3 regions of the Pseudomonas sp. BIGb0558 genome follow, and region 2 is predicted to be linked to each of the others. Evidence: riboswitches for the same ligand, from Rfam matches in the RefSeq annotation. Region 2 holds a riboswitch; each other region holds the start of a gene.
What was found. A riboswitch is a leader RNA that binds a small molecule or an ion and turns the genes downstream of it on or off. The one in region 2 is predicted to bind cobalamin.
Positions count from the first base shown of each region.

Region 1: another riboswitch for cobalamin. It lies ahead of M2400_RS14290 (CbtB domain-containing protein); the one in region 2 lies ahead of cobW (cobalamin biosynthesis protein CobW).
Region 3: another riboswitch for cobalamin. It lies ahead of cobO (cob(I)yrinic acid a,c-diamide adenosyltransferase); the one in region 2 lies ahead of cobW (cobalamin biosynthesis protein CobW).

Region 1 covers NZ_JANUEW010000009.1:189,605-194,453, forward strand. Annotated here, with positions in the region: gene M2400_RS14275 (alpha/beta hydrolase) at 1-147, opposite strand, end outside; gene cobF (precorrin-6A synthase (deacetylating)) at 160-915, opposite strand; gene M2400_RS14285 (histidine phosphatase family protein) at 974-1,537, opposite strand; cobalamin riboswitch at 1,574-1,704, shown strand; gene M2400_RS14290 (CbtB domain-containing protein) at 1,736-1,948, shown strand; gene M2400_RS14295 (CbtA family protein) at 1,964-2,692, shown strand; gene M2400_RS14300 (DUF4865 family protein) at 2,733-3,287, opposite strand; gene M2400_RS14305 (LysR family transcriptional regulator) at 3,380-4,246, shown strand; gene M2400_RS14310 (PTS sugar transporter subunit IIC/EAL domain-containing protein) at 4,224-4,849, opposite strand, start outside.
Region 2 covers NZ_JANUEW010000009.1:12,078-16,926, forward strand. Annotated here, with positions in the region: gene cobN (cobaltochelatase subunit CobN) at 1-2,043, opposite strand, end outside; gene cobW (cobalamin biosynthesis protein CobW) at 2,047-3,114, opposite strand; cobalamin riboswitch at 3,207-3,409, opposite strand; gene M2400_RS13585 (helix-turn-helix domain-containing protein) at 3,406-3,927, opposite strand; gene fabF (beta-ketoacyl-ACP synthase II) at 4,040-4,849, shown strand, end outside.
Region 3 covers NZ_JANUEW010000003.1:71,287-76,135, forward strand. Annotated here, with positions in the region: gene M2400_RS06395 (C40 family peptidase) at 1-420, shown strand, start outside; gene M2400_RS06400 (sorbosone dehydrogenase family protein) at 495-1,808, opposite strand; cobalamin riboswitch at 1,908-2,145, shown strand; gene cobO (cob(I)yrinic acid a,c-diamide adenosyltransferase) at 2,225-2,836, shown strand; gene M2400_RS06410 (cobyrinate a,c-diamide synthase) at 2,833-4,224, shown strand; gene bluB (5,6-dimethylbenzimidazole synthase) at 4,221-4,849, shown strand, end outside.

The DNA.
Region 1 (4,849 bases), 180 kb from region 2:
ACCATGCAGGAAGATCACCAGTGGTTCGTTGCGCGCATCGCTCTGGGTCTGTTCCAGATACGGCAGCGGCAAGTCCGTATGCAATTCGGCTTCGGCATGGGCAGCACTGGCAAACAGCGCCAGCGTCAGGGCGATCAGTTTGAGCATGGGCATCAACCTCTAGGGTTTGCGTAACAGATAAGTGTCCATGATCCAGCCATTGGCCTGGCGCGCCGCCTTGCGCACCCGTTCGATCTCTTCGGCCACCTCGGCGACTTTGCCGCTGATCAGGATTTCATCCGGCGTGCCCAGGTAGGCGCCCCAGTAGATATCCAGGTCTTGATCGGCCACGGTGCGGTAGGAATCTTCGGCATCAAGCATGACAACCAGGGTATCGGCATCACTCGCCTGCCCCGCCGCCAACCGGCGCCCGGTGGTGATTTCGATGGAGCGCCCGATGCGGTTCAACGGCACCTTGTGCTGGGCCGCCAGGGCCTGGACGCTGGTAATCCCCGGGATCACCTCAAACTCGAACGTGCAGCGGCCACTGGCGAGAATCGCCTGCAGGATCCGAATAGTGCTGTCGTACAGCGCCGGGTCGCCCCAGGCCAGGAACGCACCGACTTCGCCGTCAGCCATTTCTTCGTTGATCATCCGCTCGAAGGTCTGCTGCTTGTCGCGGTTCAGGTCCTTGACGGCGGTGGTGTAGTCGATGTCACCGCGCACCCGCTCGGGGCAATCGGCCTCGACAAAGCGGTAGGCGTGATCGCTGATGTAGGTCTCGCAGATTTCCCGGCGCAGGTCGATCAGCTTGTCCTTGCTCTGGCCCTTGTCCATCAGGAAAAACACGTCGGTGCGGTTGAGCGCCTTGACCGCCTGCATCGTGATGTAGTCGGGGTTGCCGGCGCCAATGCCGATGATCAGGATGCGTTTCATGGGTAAGTCTTCATGGGTGTGCTCGGTGCGGGGAGCGGATTTTGCCATGTTCGGGGCGTCAGGCGTGAGTTTCCAGGCGCAGTCGCCAACGGCCGTTGAAGCGCAGTTCGGTGGATGACAGCGGCTCCACGTCGATCAGGTTGAACAGTGCGGGCGGGCATTGCATGACGTGCAACAGCGCCGCGCGGATGACGAACGGGTGGGTCACGGCCAGTACATGCCCGGGTGTTTGCTCGAGGGACTGCAACCACTGCCCTACCCGTTCACACAACTGCACCACCGACTCACCGCCGTGGGGCGCCGAGGTGCTGTCGGTCAGCCAGGCCTGCAGTGCCTGCGGTTCGGCCTGCTGGATCTCATCAATGGCCAGCCCTTGCCAGTGGCCGAAATCACAATCGCGCAGGGCTGTTTCAACCGAAGCGTCGGCGGCAAACAGCGCTGCCGTCTGCCGGGTTCGTGCCTCCGGGCCACACACCACAAGGGGCGCGCGCTTGAAGCGCTGCGCCTGGGACAACGCAGCCTGCTGCCAGTCCATCTCCACCGGCTCATCCAGCGCAAAGCGTGCACGCTTCTGGGCACGGGTGCTGGCATGGGAAACAAGGGTCAAACGGGTGGCCTGCATGACAAATCGCTCTGGTTTTAAGGTGCAGTCAGCGTAGACTCGCGAAGTTGTTTCAATATGTTTCAACTATTCTGCAACAGGAAGCCGGTTCAATGCCGGCGCGGTCGCGCCACTGTATTCGGCCTGATAGCCGTAAGCCAGACCCTGTTTCAGCCAACTCGCTATCCATTTCGGGACGCGTCATCCCTGGAGGTTCTCATGGCTTATACCGCTGCAACTGATTCCGACGTTTCAATCCCGTCCATTCCCCTGGGCGAAATCCTGCCCTGGGCGATTTTCGGAGGCCTGCTGCTGTTGCTGGCGATTTACTTCGTTGGCGCCGAGCAAGGCGCAACCGCCGTGTTCAAAGGCATGTACGTGCATGAGTTTGTGCATGACGGTCGTCACCTGCTGGGTTTCCCCTGCCATTGATTGGAGCGTGACGACATGACAGGGCATTTACTCGTTCGCGGGATGCTGGTGGGCTTGCTCGCGGGCATCCTGGCCTTCGGTTTCGCCAAGACCTTTGGCGAACCGCAGATCGACAAGGCCATCGCCTTCGAAGATCAGATGGCACAGATGCACGGCGACGCGCCGGAAGAAGAACTGGTGAGCCGCGAAGTACAAAGTACCTTCGGCCTGTTCACCGGTGTGGCGGTGTACAGCGTGTCCCTGGGCGGCATTTTCGCTCTGGTGTTCGCCTACTCCCTGGGCCGCATCGGCAAGGTTGGGCCCCGTGGCCTGGCGGCGCTGCTGGCCTTGGCGGCGTTTGTGACGATCATCGTGGTACCGGGGCTCAAGTATCCGGCCAACCCGCCATCGGTGGGTGACCCGGCGACCATCGCGCAACGCACCAAGCTGTTCTTCCTGATGCTGCTGGTGTCGGTGGCGGCTGCGGTGATTGCGATCAACGCTGCGCGCAAGCTGATTGCCAGTCGGGGCATATGGACCGGCGCGATTCTGGGTGTGGCGTTGTACATCGTGATCGTCTCGGTGGCCGGCAGCCTGTTCCCGACCATCAACGAAGTGCCGGAGCAATTCTCGGCCGTGTTGCTGTGGAAATTCCGCGTAGCCTCCCTGGGCATTCAACTGGTGCTGTGGACCACCCTGGGCCTGGTGTTCGGCGCCGTGGCTGAGCGCAAGCTGAGCCAGCCTCAGGCGCGCCTCAACTCCTGATGGCAGAGGTCGCCGCCGACGGATCGGCGGCGACCGGCAATCACACGCCTGGTCGCGCCAGGTAAAACACCTCGTAGCCGCTGCCCGGGTGATTCACATCCAGCGCCTTGCCCGACAAGGTAATCCGCACCAGCTTCCACGCCTGTACATCCAGCGCCAGAAACACCGCGAAGTTATCGCTGCTGTCCGCAATCTGCTGGTTGCGCGCCTTTTCTGCGGCCAGGACCTGCCCACGATCCGCTCCCGGCGCCAGCGCCCACTCCTCCCGATACAGGCTCAAGGCGGTTTGCGCCGGGCCTCGCTGCACATCCAGCGGCAACCAGGACTCAATGTGCGGCTGGCCAAAACTGTCGAGGACCTTCTGAAAGCGCTCGCCGAGTAAAAAGTCCGCAGCCTGCAACGGGTCCGACCAGAGATAAACCGACGAATACAGGTTGCCCACGCCCGGCGCCTGCCCTCGCTCCTGGGCAATAAACGCCTTGAACAGCAAACCCTCGGTGTGATCCCACAACGGCCCCAGGCGGGCGGCCCGCTCGCGGATGACACCCATGTCGTAATCGGCTGGCAAGCGGTGTGAATACTGTTTGGCAAACATCATGGCGCTCCTGTTCAGATGAGTGACCAGCTTGCGCAGCGGCCATGATTTCAGCAAGATATCACCCGATATAAGTGTGATAAGGAACTGAAATGACCGACGCACTCAAACCGCTGGATATCGACACCGTGCATGCCTTTGTCCTGGTGGCTGATTTCGCCAGCTTCACCCGCGCGGCCCAGGCCCTGGATACTTCACAGGCGGCCATCAGCCTCAAGCTCAAGCGCCTGGAAGAGCGCCTCGGTTACCGCCTTCTGGTGCGCACACCACGGCATGTACGGCTGTCGCCCCAGGGCGAGCAGTTCATCGTTGCCGCCCGTGCGCTGCTCAACGCTCACGAACGGGCATTGGGTGACATGGGCAACGGCGCACCGCGACGGCTGGTGATCGGCATCAGCGACCACGTGGCCGGGCCCGACCTGCCGCTGTGGCTCAGCCGCCTGGCGGCGTATGACCCGCTGGTGATCCTGGAGGTGCGGATTGCCTCGTCCCGGGACCTGGTCGCCGCGTTCGACCGCGACGAACTGGACGCCGTGATCGTGCGCAACGAAGGCGACCGCCAGGACGGTGAAGTGTTGGTGGTGGAGCGCTTTGGCTGGTTCGCCGCACCGACCTGGCAGCACACGCCCGGCACGCCCCTGCGCATGGCGACCATGGCCTCGCCCTGCGGCGTACGGCACCTGGCAGTGCGGGCGCTGGATGAGGCGCGGATTGACTGGACCGAAGTGTTTGTCGGCGGCGGCGTCATGGCCGTGGGTGCGGCAGTGAGTGCCGGCCTGGGCGTGGCCGCATTGGCCCGGCGAGTGGCACCCGCAGGTGCGGTAGACGTGAGTGAACAGTACGGATTACCGGCGTTGCCCGTCAGTGAAATCGTGCTGCATAGCCGAATCAGTGATGGCCGCTCTCGCGAGACGTTGCGGGCCTTGAGTGCAACCTTCAGAGGGGTTCTGGAGCGCTAGGCTGCATCTGGTTATAGCGCCCGCGCACAAACCGCTCCAGTTCATCTCCTGGCAACGCCTTGCTGAAATACCAGCCCTGGATGATCAACTCCGAGCCCGATTGCAGAAACGCCAGCTGCTCGGCAGTTTCCACGCCTTCGACCACTACTCCGAGGTTCAACGCCTCACAAAACCGCAGCATCCCGGTCAACACCTGGGCGCCCTTCGGATCATGCTGGGCCACCACGAAACTGCGATCGATCTTGATGAAATCCACCGGGAACTGGTGCAGATAACTCAGCGCCGAAAACCCGGTGCCAAAGTCGTCGATGTAGACCTTGGCGCCAATCGCCTGCAGCTTCTCGATCATTTGCCGCGTGCCCTGGATATCTCCGATCAAGGCATCCTCGGTGATCTCCACCGACACCTGGCCATGGGCCTGGGCCAGGATCTCCACCAGCCGGTCACCGTACGCCGGGGTGGTGAGCGTGGCACTGGAGATATTAATGGTCATCGGCAACCCAAAGCCGACCTTCTGCCATTTCTGATACTGGCGCACCGCCTGGGACGCGACCCACACATCCACGTCGGGCATCAGCCGGGCATGAGCCAACCATTGCAGGA
Region 2 (4,849 bases):
CAGGCGCGGCAGCCAGATCGCGGCGTCGGCGTCGCTGTCGAGATTTTCGTCGAGGGCCAGTTCCTGGTCGATGCGGGTTTCGCGCACCAGCTTGAGGATGTCCTTCTGCAACTCGCGGGCACGCCGTGGGTCGAGCAATTGGGCTTCGTAATATTCGTCGGCCAGTAACTCAAGGTCGCGCAACGGCCCGTAGGTTTCGGCGCGGGTCAGTGGCGGCATCAAGTGGTCGATGATCACCGCCTGGGTGCGCCGCTTGGCCTGGGCACCCTCGCCCGGGTCGTTGACGATAAACGGGTAGATGTTCGGCAGCGGACCCAGCAGTGCGTCCGGCCAGCAGTTCTCGGAAAGCCCGACGCCCTTGCCCGGCAGCCACTCCAGGTTGCCGTGCTTACCGACGTGGATAACGCCATGGGCGCCGTAGGTCTGGCGCAACCAGAAGTAGAACGCCAGGTAGCCGTGGGGCGGCACCAGGTCCGGGTCGTGATAGACCGCGCTGGCGTCCACCTGATAACCCCGGGCCGGCTGGATGCCGACGAAGGTCAGGCCAAAGCGCAGGCCGGCGATCATCATGCGCCCGTCGCGGAACATCGGATCGCTATGTGGCGTGCCCCAGCGCGCCAACACCGCCTGGCGGTTGGACTCGGGCAAGCGGTTGAACATCGCTTCATAGTCATCGAGCGCGAGGCTTTGATGGCACGGACGCAGGTCGAGGCTGTCCAGGTCGTTGCTGACACCGCCCAGCAGTTCCTGGATCAACGCCGTGCCGCTCTGCGGCAGCACGTCCGGCAACGGATAACCTTCGGTCTTCAAGGCCCGCAGGATATTCAACGCGGCGGCCGGGGTGTCGAGCCCCACACCATTGCCGATACGCCCGTCCCGGGTCGGGTAGTTAGCGAGGATCAGCGCAATGCGTTTTTCGCCATTCGGCACCCGCGCCAGTTCGACCCAGCGCCGCGCCAGCTCGGCGACAAAGTCCATGCGTTCCGGCTGCGCGCGATAGCACACCACATCGGACTGGCTGCGCTCGCTGCGCCAGGCCAGGTCCTTGAAGCTGATGGGCCGGCTGATGATGCGCCCGTCCAGTTCCGGCAACGCGATGTGCATCGCCAGGTCCCGAGGGCCGAGACCTTGCTCGCTGGCCTGCCAGCCAGGCTCGTTATCCTGGGCGCAAATCGCCTGGATCACTGGAATGTTGCGGCGAAACGGCCGCAGGTGCGGCGCTTCAGGGCTGGATTGGGCAAAGCCGGTGGTGTTTAGAATCACCGAGGCGTGCACTTCGTCCAGCAGGTCCTCGACCACCGTCAGGCAGCCGGGCTCTTTCAGACTGGCCACCGCCATCGGCAACGGATTAAGACCCGCCGCCTGCAAGCGCTGGCAAAAAACATCGATAAAGCCGGTATTGGCCGCCTGCAGGTGAGAGCGGTAGAACAGCACCGCCGCCACCGGGAAACCAGGTTGCCAGTCCGCCTGCCAATCGTTGAGACGGGCATTGGCTTTGTGCGGGTGATAAATCGCGGTGCGCGGCAGGGTTCGCGGTTCGTCCCAGGCATAATCGCGACCCAGGTAGCCGGCCGCCAGGCAACGATAAAAGTCCAGCGCGTTACCCAACCCGCCCTGGCGCAGGAAGTGCCAGAGCCGGTCACGTTCCTCGGCGCCCACGGTGCTCAGGCCGCTGAGTTCCGGGTCCGGGCGATCATCCCCCGGCACCAGGATCAGTTGCACACCGCGCTCGGCCAGCTCAACCAGACGCTCGATGCCGTACCGCCAATAGCCGATACCGCCGTGCAGCGAAATCAGGATGACTTTGGCGTGGCGCAGCACCTCGTCCACATACAGGTCGACCGAGGCATGGTTCTGCACCTGCATCGGGTTGGCCAGGCGCAGGCTCGGGTAATCCTCGGGCAACTGCTGAGCCGCTTCGGCGAGCAGCGCCAGGCTGGAATCACCGCTGCACAGGATCACCAGCTCGGCGGGGGTTTGGCCAAGGTCGGCAATGTTGTCATCCGAGACGAAACCGCCGGGCTGGGTCCTGAGCAGGTGCATGGGTTAAACGCTGAGGGCAGCGCGCAATTGCGCTTCGAGCAAGGCTGCGTCCAGTTCCTGGCCGATCAGCACCAGGTGCGTGGCGCGCGGCTCGTCGGTGCGCCAGGCGCGGTCGAAGTGCTTGTCGAAACGCGTGCCCACGCCCTGGATCAGCAGGCGCATCGGCTTGTTCGGGATCGCGGCGAAACCCTTCACACGCAGGATGCCGTGCTGGACCACCAGTTGGGTCAGGGCGTCGAGCAGCAGGCTTTCGTCGGCCTGGGGCAGTTCGATAGAGATAGAGTCGAAGGCGTCGTGGTCGTGGTCGTGGTCGTCTTCACCTTCGTGGTGATGATCGTGGTGGCTGTGGCGGCCGTCGATGTGCTCTTCGGAGCCAGCGCCCAGGCCGATCAATACGTCCAGCGGCAGGCGACCGCTGCTGGCTTCGATGACTTTTACCGCGGGCGGCAGCTCTTCGGCCACTTCCAGGCGCACACGGGCCAGGTCTTCAGGGCTGATCAGGTCGCACTTGTTGAGGATCACCAGGTCGGCACTGGCCAACTGGTCGGCGAACAGCTCGTGCAGTGGGGATTCGTGGTCCAGGTTCGGGTCGAGTTTGCGCTGGGCGTCGACCTGGTCCGGGAATGCGGCGAAGGTGCCGGCGGCCACGGCCGGGCTGTCGACCACGGTGATCACCGCGTCAACGGTGCAGGCACTGCGGATTTCCGGCCACTGGAACGCCTGGACCAACGGTTTTGGCAGGGCCAGGCCCGAGGTTTCGATGAGGATATGGTCGAGGTCGCCGCGGCGCGCCACCAGTTCGCGCATCACCGGGAAGAACTCTTCCTGGACGGTGCAGCACAGGCAACCGTTGGCCAGCTCGTAGACGCGGCCGTTGGCTTCTTCCTCGGTGCAGCCGATGGAGCATTGCTTGAGGATTTCACCGTCAATGCCCAGCTCGCCGAACTCGTTGACGATCACTGCAATGCGGCGCCCCTGGGCGTTGTCCAGCATGTGGCGCAGCAAGGTGGTCTTGCCCGAGCCGAGGAAGCCGGTAACGATGGTGACGGGGAGTTTGGCCAGTGTTTTCATCGGATGCCCTTTGGGGCGGGCATACGGGACGAGTGGCCCTGCGCGGGTGCGCAGAAGCAGAATTCGCCACCGGATCACCCCGCCCGGTTGAAGTAGAAAATCGGTTGCGAGGCAGGTCTCCTGGCTTGGGGCTTGCCGGCGATGAAGCCGGCGCTGGCTGCGCCTTCCCGCCTTGTTCAGGCAGTGGCGTGGCAGTCAGATAAACCCTTTACAGTTGCGGGGGCAGCCGCGGCATTGACCGCGTTCCCTTCTTAGCTTCGACCTGGGCCGAAGAACCTCGAACGTGCAAGGCTACGCAGTGCGCGGGGACGGGTCAATGTCCGAGCGCTTGGCGCGAAGCAGCGCCAGGCGCTCCAGCATGCCCTCGCTCGCTGCCGGCCCGGCTTGCACGCTGCATTGCTCGACGGGCACGCGCGCGCCGCTGCCGGCTTCCACCACGGCCACTTCCACTGGGCGCCGGGTTTCCCGGTCGACCAACTGCAGGCTTTCACCTTCGGTAGCGAAGTGGCGGTTGCCCCAGCCGATAAACGCCATGATCACCACGCGGAAATCCTCGCCCACCGGCGTCGGCACGTACTCGAAACGCGGCGGCCGCTCGCTGTATTGCCGGCGCGCAAGCAACCCCGCGTCCACCAGGCTGTTGAGCCGGCGCGTGAGCATGTTGGGGGCGATCTCCAGGCTCTGGGAAAACTCGTCAAAACGCCGCAAGCCTTGCAGCGCATCGCGCATGATCAGGATGCTCCACCACTCGCCTACCCTTTCCACTCCACGGGCTACCGGGCATTCGGCATTCACCAGCGACTTACGTTGCATTGCAGTTCCTCTGTGGGGCGGCCCCGAAAATTTAAGCTGTTCGATGTTACTTTCATAATGATAGTTTCGTCGCAGCATTGCTACCAAACTGAAATTGCGGAGCTAAGCGATCATGAATAAGCGAATTGTTGTGACCGGCATGGGTGCAGTGACCCCGCTGGCAACCGGCGTGGAACAGACCTGGAAACGCTTGCTGGCCGGCGAGTCCGGCATCCGCCGGCTGCCCGAGGAATTGGTCGGGGACCTGGCAATCAGCATTGGCGGCCAGGTGTTGGGCCGTGATCAGGACCCACACGCCGGTTTCGACCCCGACAGCGTGATCTCCGCCAAAGAGCAACGCAAGATGGATCGGTTCATCGTGTTTGCCCTCGCCGCTGCGCAGGAAGCCTTGGCGCAAGCCGGCTGGGCACCGCAAACCCCGGCGCAGCAAGAACGCACCGCGACCATTATCGCCTCCGGCGTGGGTGGCTTCCCCGCGATTGCCGAGGCAGTGCGCACCGCGGACAGTAAAGGGCCGCGCCGCCTGTCGCCATTCACGATTCCGTCATTCCTCGGCAACATGGCCGCCGGGCATGTGTCGATCCAGCATCATCTGAAAGGCCCGCTGGGCTCCCCGGTCACCGCCTGCGCCGCCGGCGTGCAAGCGATTGGTGATGCCGCACGGATGATCCGCGCCGGCGAAATCGACATCGCCGTATGTGGCGGCGCCGAAGCCTGCATCCACCGGGTCAGCCTCGGCGGTTTTGCCGCCGCGCGTGCGCTGTCCAGCGATTACAACGACACGCCGGCACTCGCTTCGCGCCCGTTTGATCAAGGCCGCGATGGGTTTGTAATGGGCGAAGGCGCCGGCTTATTGGTGATCGAGGAACTGGAGCATGCGCTGGCCCGGGGCGCGACGCCGATTGCGGAGCTGGTGGGTTAT
Region 3 (4,849 bases), on a different contig from region 2:
CAAAGTTTCTCGCCGGCAGCCGAAGACGTGCTCTTTCGTGCGCTGGGCCTGGTGGGCACGCCTTATCGCTGGGGCGGCAATACGCCGGACTCGGGGTTTGATTGCAGCGGCCTGATCGGTTTTGTTTACCGTGATGCAGCCGGCATCTCCCTGCCGCGCACCACCCGCGAGCTGATCGTGATGCGCGCCCAGGACGTGAGCGAAAACAACCTGCAAACCGGTGACCTGATCTTCTTCGCCACCGGTGGCGGCTCCCAGGTCAGCCATGCCGGGATCTACGTGGGAGAAGGGCGCTTTGTGCATGCGCCGCAAACCGGCGGTACGGTGAAGCTGGACACGCTGTCCAAGGCCTATTGGCAGAATGCCTACCTGAGCGCCAAGCGTGTGTTGCCGGCTGAGCACCTGGCGCGAAACCCTTAGGAAAAACGCTAATCAAAATGTGGGAGCCGGGCAAGCCCAGCTCCCACATTGTTTTGTGTGGTGAGTTGAATCGGCTATTTCGCCGCCGACACCCGCCACACCTTGTTCCCCACATCATCCGCCACCAGCAAATCCCCCTGCTTGTCGATCACCACGCCGACCGGGCGGCCCATGGCTTTCTCATCGCTGTCGAGGAACCCGGTCAGCACATCCACCGGCTGGCCTTTTGGCTTGCCTGCCTCAAACGGTACGAAGATCACCTTGTAGCCACTGTGGGGCTTGCGGTTCCACGAGCCATGCTGGCCGATAAACGCGCCGTTGCTGAACTGCGCTGGCAACTTGCTGCCGTCGGCAAAGGTCAGCCCGAGGGACGCCGTGTGCGGCCCTACCGCATAGTCCGGTGCAATGGCCTTGGCCACCAGATCCAGGTTCTGCGGTGTCACCCGCACATCCACGTGCTGTCCGTAGTAGCTGAATGGCCAGCCATAGAAAGCTCCGTCCTTGACCGAGGTGATGTAGTCCGGCACCAGATCACTGCCGATCTCATCGCGCTCGTTGACGGCCGCCCACAGCTTGCCGCTTTGCGGTTCCCAAGCCATGCCATTGGGGTTGCGCAGCCCGGAGGCGAAGATGCGATGCTCGCCGGTGGCGCGGTCCACTTCCCAGATCGCGGCCCGGCCTTGCTCGGCTTCCAGGCCGTTTTCCCCGACGTTGCTGTTGGAGCCCACGCTCACGTACAACTTGCTGCCATCCTTGCTGGCCACCACGTTTTTGGTCCAGTGATGGTTAATGCTGCCGCCCGGCAAGTCGGTCACGGTGGTGCCGGCTTCCTTGATCGAGGTTTCGCCCGGCTGATAAGGGAAACGCAGCAGCTTGTCCGAATCGGCGACATACAAGTCGTTGCCCACCAGCGTCATGCCGAAGGGCGAATTCAGGTTCTCCAGGAACACCGTGCGGGTCTCGGCGACGCCATCGTGATCAGCGTCCCGCAGCAGGGTGATGCGATTCGGGCTGGGCACGCCAGCGCCGGCACGGCCCATGACTTTTTCCATCACCCAACCACGAATGCCCTTCGAGTCGTCCGGCTTGGGCGGCGCGTTGGTTTCCGCCACCAGCACGTCGCCATTGGGCAGCACATACAGCCAGCGCGGGTGATCCAGGCCTTCGGCAAACGCTGCCACCTGGGTGCCCGCCGCCGGGGTCGGCTTGGTGCCTTCCGGCCAGCCGATCGCCGGTGCGATATTCACCGTGGGAATCAGGGTTTTATTCGGTTCCGGCAGCTTGGGCGACGGTCCGGTGCCGTCGGACACTTGCAGGGTAGAGCTTTCACCACAGGCGGCGAGGGTGCCGGCGAGCATGATCAGTAGGGCAAGTCGGGTCTTGTGCATGGTTTTCTCCTTGATACCTGTAGGGGTAGAGGTGCAGGGCGGTCCGATGGTTCACGCGCGTGTCCGGCTTTAATTGACGCTCCACCCCCAACCCACTAACCTTCGCGGCTTGTTTCAGGTGCTCTGTGGCGTACGCGTCGACTGAGTGAAACAGGGAAGCCGGTGAGTGAGCGTACTTTTCTACAGTGCAGCCACGATCCCGGCGCTGCCCCCGCAACGGTAAATGAGTCAAGACGGTGCCTTAAGCCACTGTATCGCCCGCGATATGGGAAGGCGCACCCTCGGCATTGCATGTCACTCATGAGCCCGGAGACCGGCCTGATCCATCCAACAGCATCACGGTGGGCGATGCTTGGCTGTCTATCTGTACCTTTTTCCTGCCCGCCGTTTTTGTCCAGCCCCAACGGAGAGCTGCCATGACTGAATCCCCCGATCGTGACGAACGCCACCTGGCGCGCATGCTGCGCAAAAAAGCCGTGATTGACGAGCGCATTGCCAATTCACCGAACGAGTGCGGGTTGCTGCTGGTGCTCACCGGCAATGGCAAAGGCAAGAGCAGCTCAGCCTTTGGCATGCTGGCCCGGGCCATGGGCCACGGTATGCAGTGCGGCGTGGTGCAGTTCATCAAGGGCCGCAACAGCACCGGCGAAGAACTGTTCTTCCGCCGTTTCCCCGAGCAGGTGCGGTTCCACGTGATGGGCGAAGGGTTTACCTGGGAAACCCAGGACCGTGCCCGCGACATCGTGGCTGCCGAAGCCGCCTGGGCGGTCTCCCGTAAAATGCTGCAAAACCCGGCCATCGGCCTGGTGGTGCTGGATGAGCTGAACATCGCCCTCAAGCACGGCTACCTCGACCTGGACCAGGTGCTCAGCGACCTGCAGGCCCGCCCGGCCATGCAACACGTGCTGGTGACCGGCCGGGGTGCCAAACCCGAATTGATTGAAATGGCCGACACCGTGACGGAAATGGGCATGCTCAAGCACGCCTTCCAGGCCGGTATCAAGGCACAGAAAGGCATCGAACTTTGAATCAGCCCCGTCACTGTCCTGCAGTCCTGATCGCCGCACCGGCATCCGGCCAGGGCAAAACCACCGTCACCGCCGCGCTCGCCCGTTTGCACCGCAACCTGGGGCGCAAGGTGCGGGTGTTCAAATGCGGTCCGGACTTTCTCGACCCGATGATCCACGAGCGCGCCAGTGGTGCGCCGGTCTATCAATTGGACATGTGGATGGTGGGCGAGCAGGAAAGTCGCCGGTTGCTGTGGGAAGCGGCGGGGGAAGCCGACCTGATCCTGATCGAAGGCGTGATGGGCCTGTTCGACGGCACCCCGTCCAGCGCCGACCTGGCGCGCCATTTTGGCGTGCCGGTACTGGCCGTGATCGACGGTACCGCCATGGCCCAGACTTTCGGCGCCCTGGCGCTGGGCCTGGCGCGCTACCAGCCGGACCTGCCGTTTGCCGGCGTGCTGGCCAACCGCGTCGGCACCCTGCGCCACGCGCAATTACTTGAAGGCAGCCTCACCGAAGGCCTGCGCTGGTATGGCGCACTGTCCCGGGAAACCGGCATCGAGTTGCCCAGTCGGCACCTTGGCCTGGTGCAAGCCAGCGAACTGAATGACCTCGACCTGCGCCTTGACGCAGCCGCCCAGGCCCTGGGCAACAGCTGCGAGGTAGCGCTGCCACCGCCGGTGGAGTTCGCCGCGCCCGAGGTGATCGAGGCCCAGCCGTTGTTGGCCGGCGTGCGCATTGCCGTGGCCCGCGACGAAGCCTTTGCCTTTACCTATGGCGCCAGCCTCGACCTGCTGCGGGCGATGGGTGCCGAGTTGCGATTCTTCTCGCCGATTCGCGACAGCGCGTTGCCTGAAGCTGACAGCCTCTACCTGCCCGGCGGCTACCCGGAACTGCATCACCAGGCGCTGTCGGAAAATACCGCGATGCTGGACGCCATCCGCGCCCACCACGCTGCCGGCAAGCCACTGCTGGCCGAATGCGGCGGTATGCTCTATCTGCTGGACTCGCTCACCGATGTCGACGGTACCCGTGCTGAACTGGTCGGCCTGCTCCAGGGGGATGCCGTGATGCAAAAGCGTCTGGCGGCATTGGCGCTGCAAAACGTCGAACTGCCTGAAGGCCTGTTGCGCGGCCACACGTACCATCACTCGCTGACCACTACCGAGTGGCAGCCGATTGCCCGGGGCCTGAGCCCGAATGGCGGGCGCGGCGCCGAGGCGGTTTACCGTCAGGGCCGGATGACGGCGTCCTACGTGCACTTTTATTTCCCGTCCAACCCGGTGGCGGTGGCTGCCTTGTTTGCGCCGGACCCTCAGGCCGCCATCGCAGGCAAGCCAGCTCCCACACTTGACCGAGTTGAAACGCAATCCACTGTGGGAGCGGGCTTGCCCGCGATGAGGCCATGACTGACAACGCCTTTCCCCAGGCCGACCGCGAAGCCGTCTACCGCGCCATCGCCGAACGCCGCGACATGCGCCATTTCAGCGGCGGGAGCGTCGCGCCTGAATTACTCCATCGCCTGCTGCAAGCCGCGCACCAGGCGCCGAGCGTCGGCTTGATGCAGCCCTGGCGGTTTATCCGCATCAGCGACCGCACTTTGCGCGGGCAGATCCAGCAACTGGTGGAAGAAGAACGCGTACGCACCGCTGAAGCCCTCGGCGAGCGCTCCGACCAGTTCATGAAGCTCAAGGTCGAAGGCATCAACGACTGCGCCGAAGTGCTGGTGGCTGCCCTGATGGACGACCGCGAACGGCATATCTTCGGGCGACGCACCTTGCCGGAAATGGACATGGCGTCGTTGTCCTGTGCGATCCAGAATCTATGGCTGGCGGCCCGCGTCGAAGGCCTGGGCATGGGCTGGGTCTCGCTGTTCGAGCCCCAGGCCCTGGCCGAACTGCTGGGCCTGCCGCCCGGCGCCAAGCCGTTGGCCGTGTTGTGCCTGGGCCCGGTGACCGAGTTCTACCCGGCACCGATGTTGCAGCTCGAAGGCTGGACCGAACCACGGCCACTGAGTGACATGTTGTATGAGAA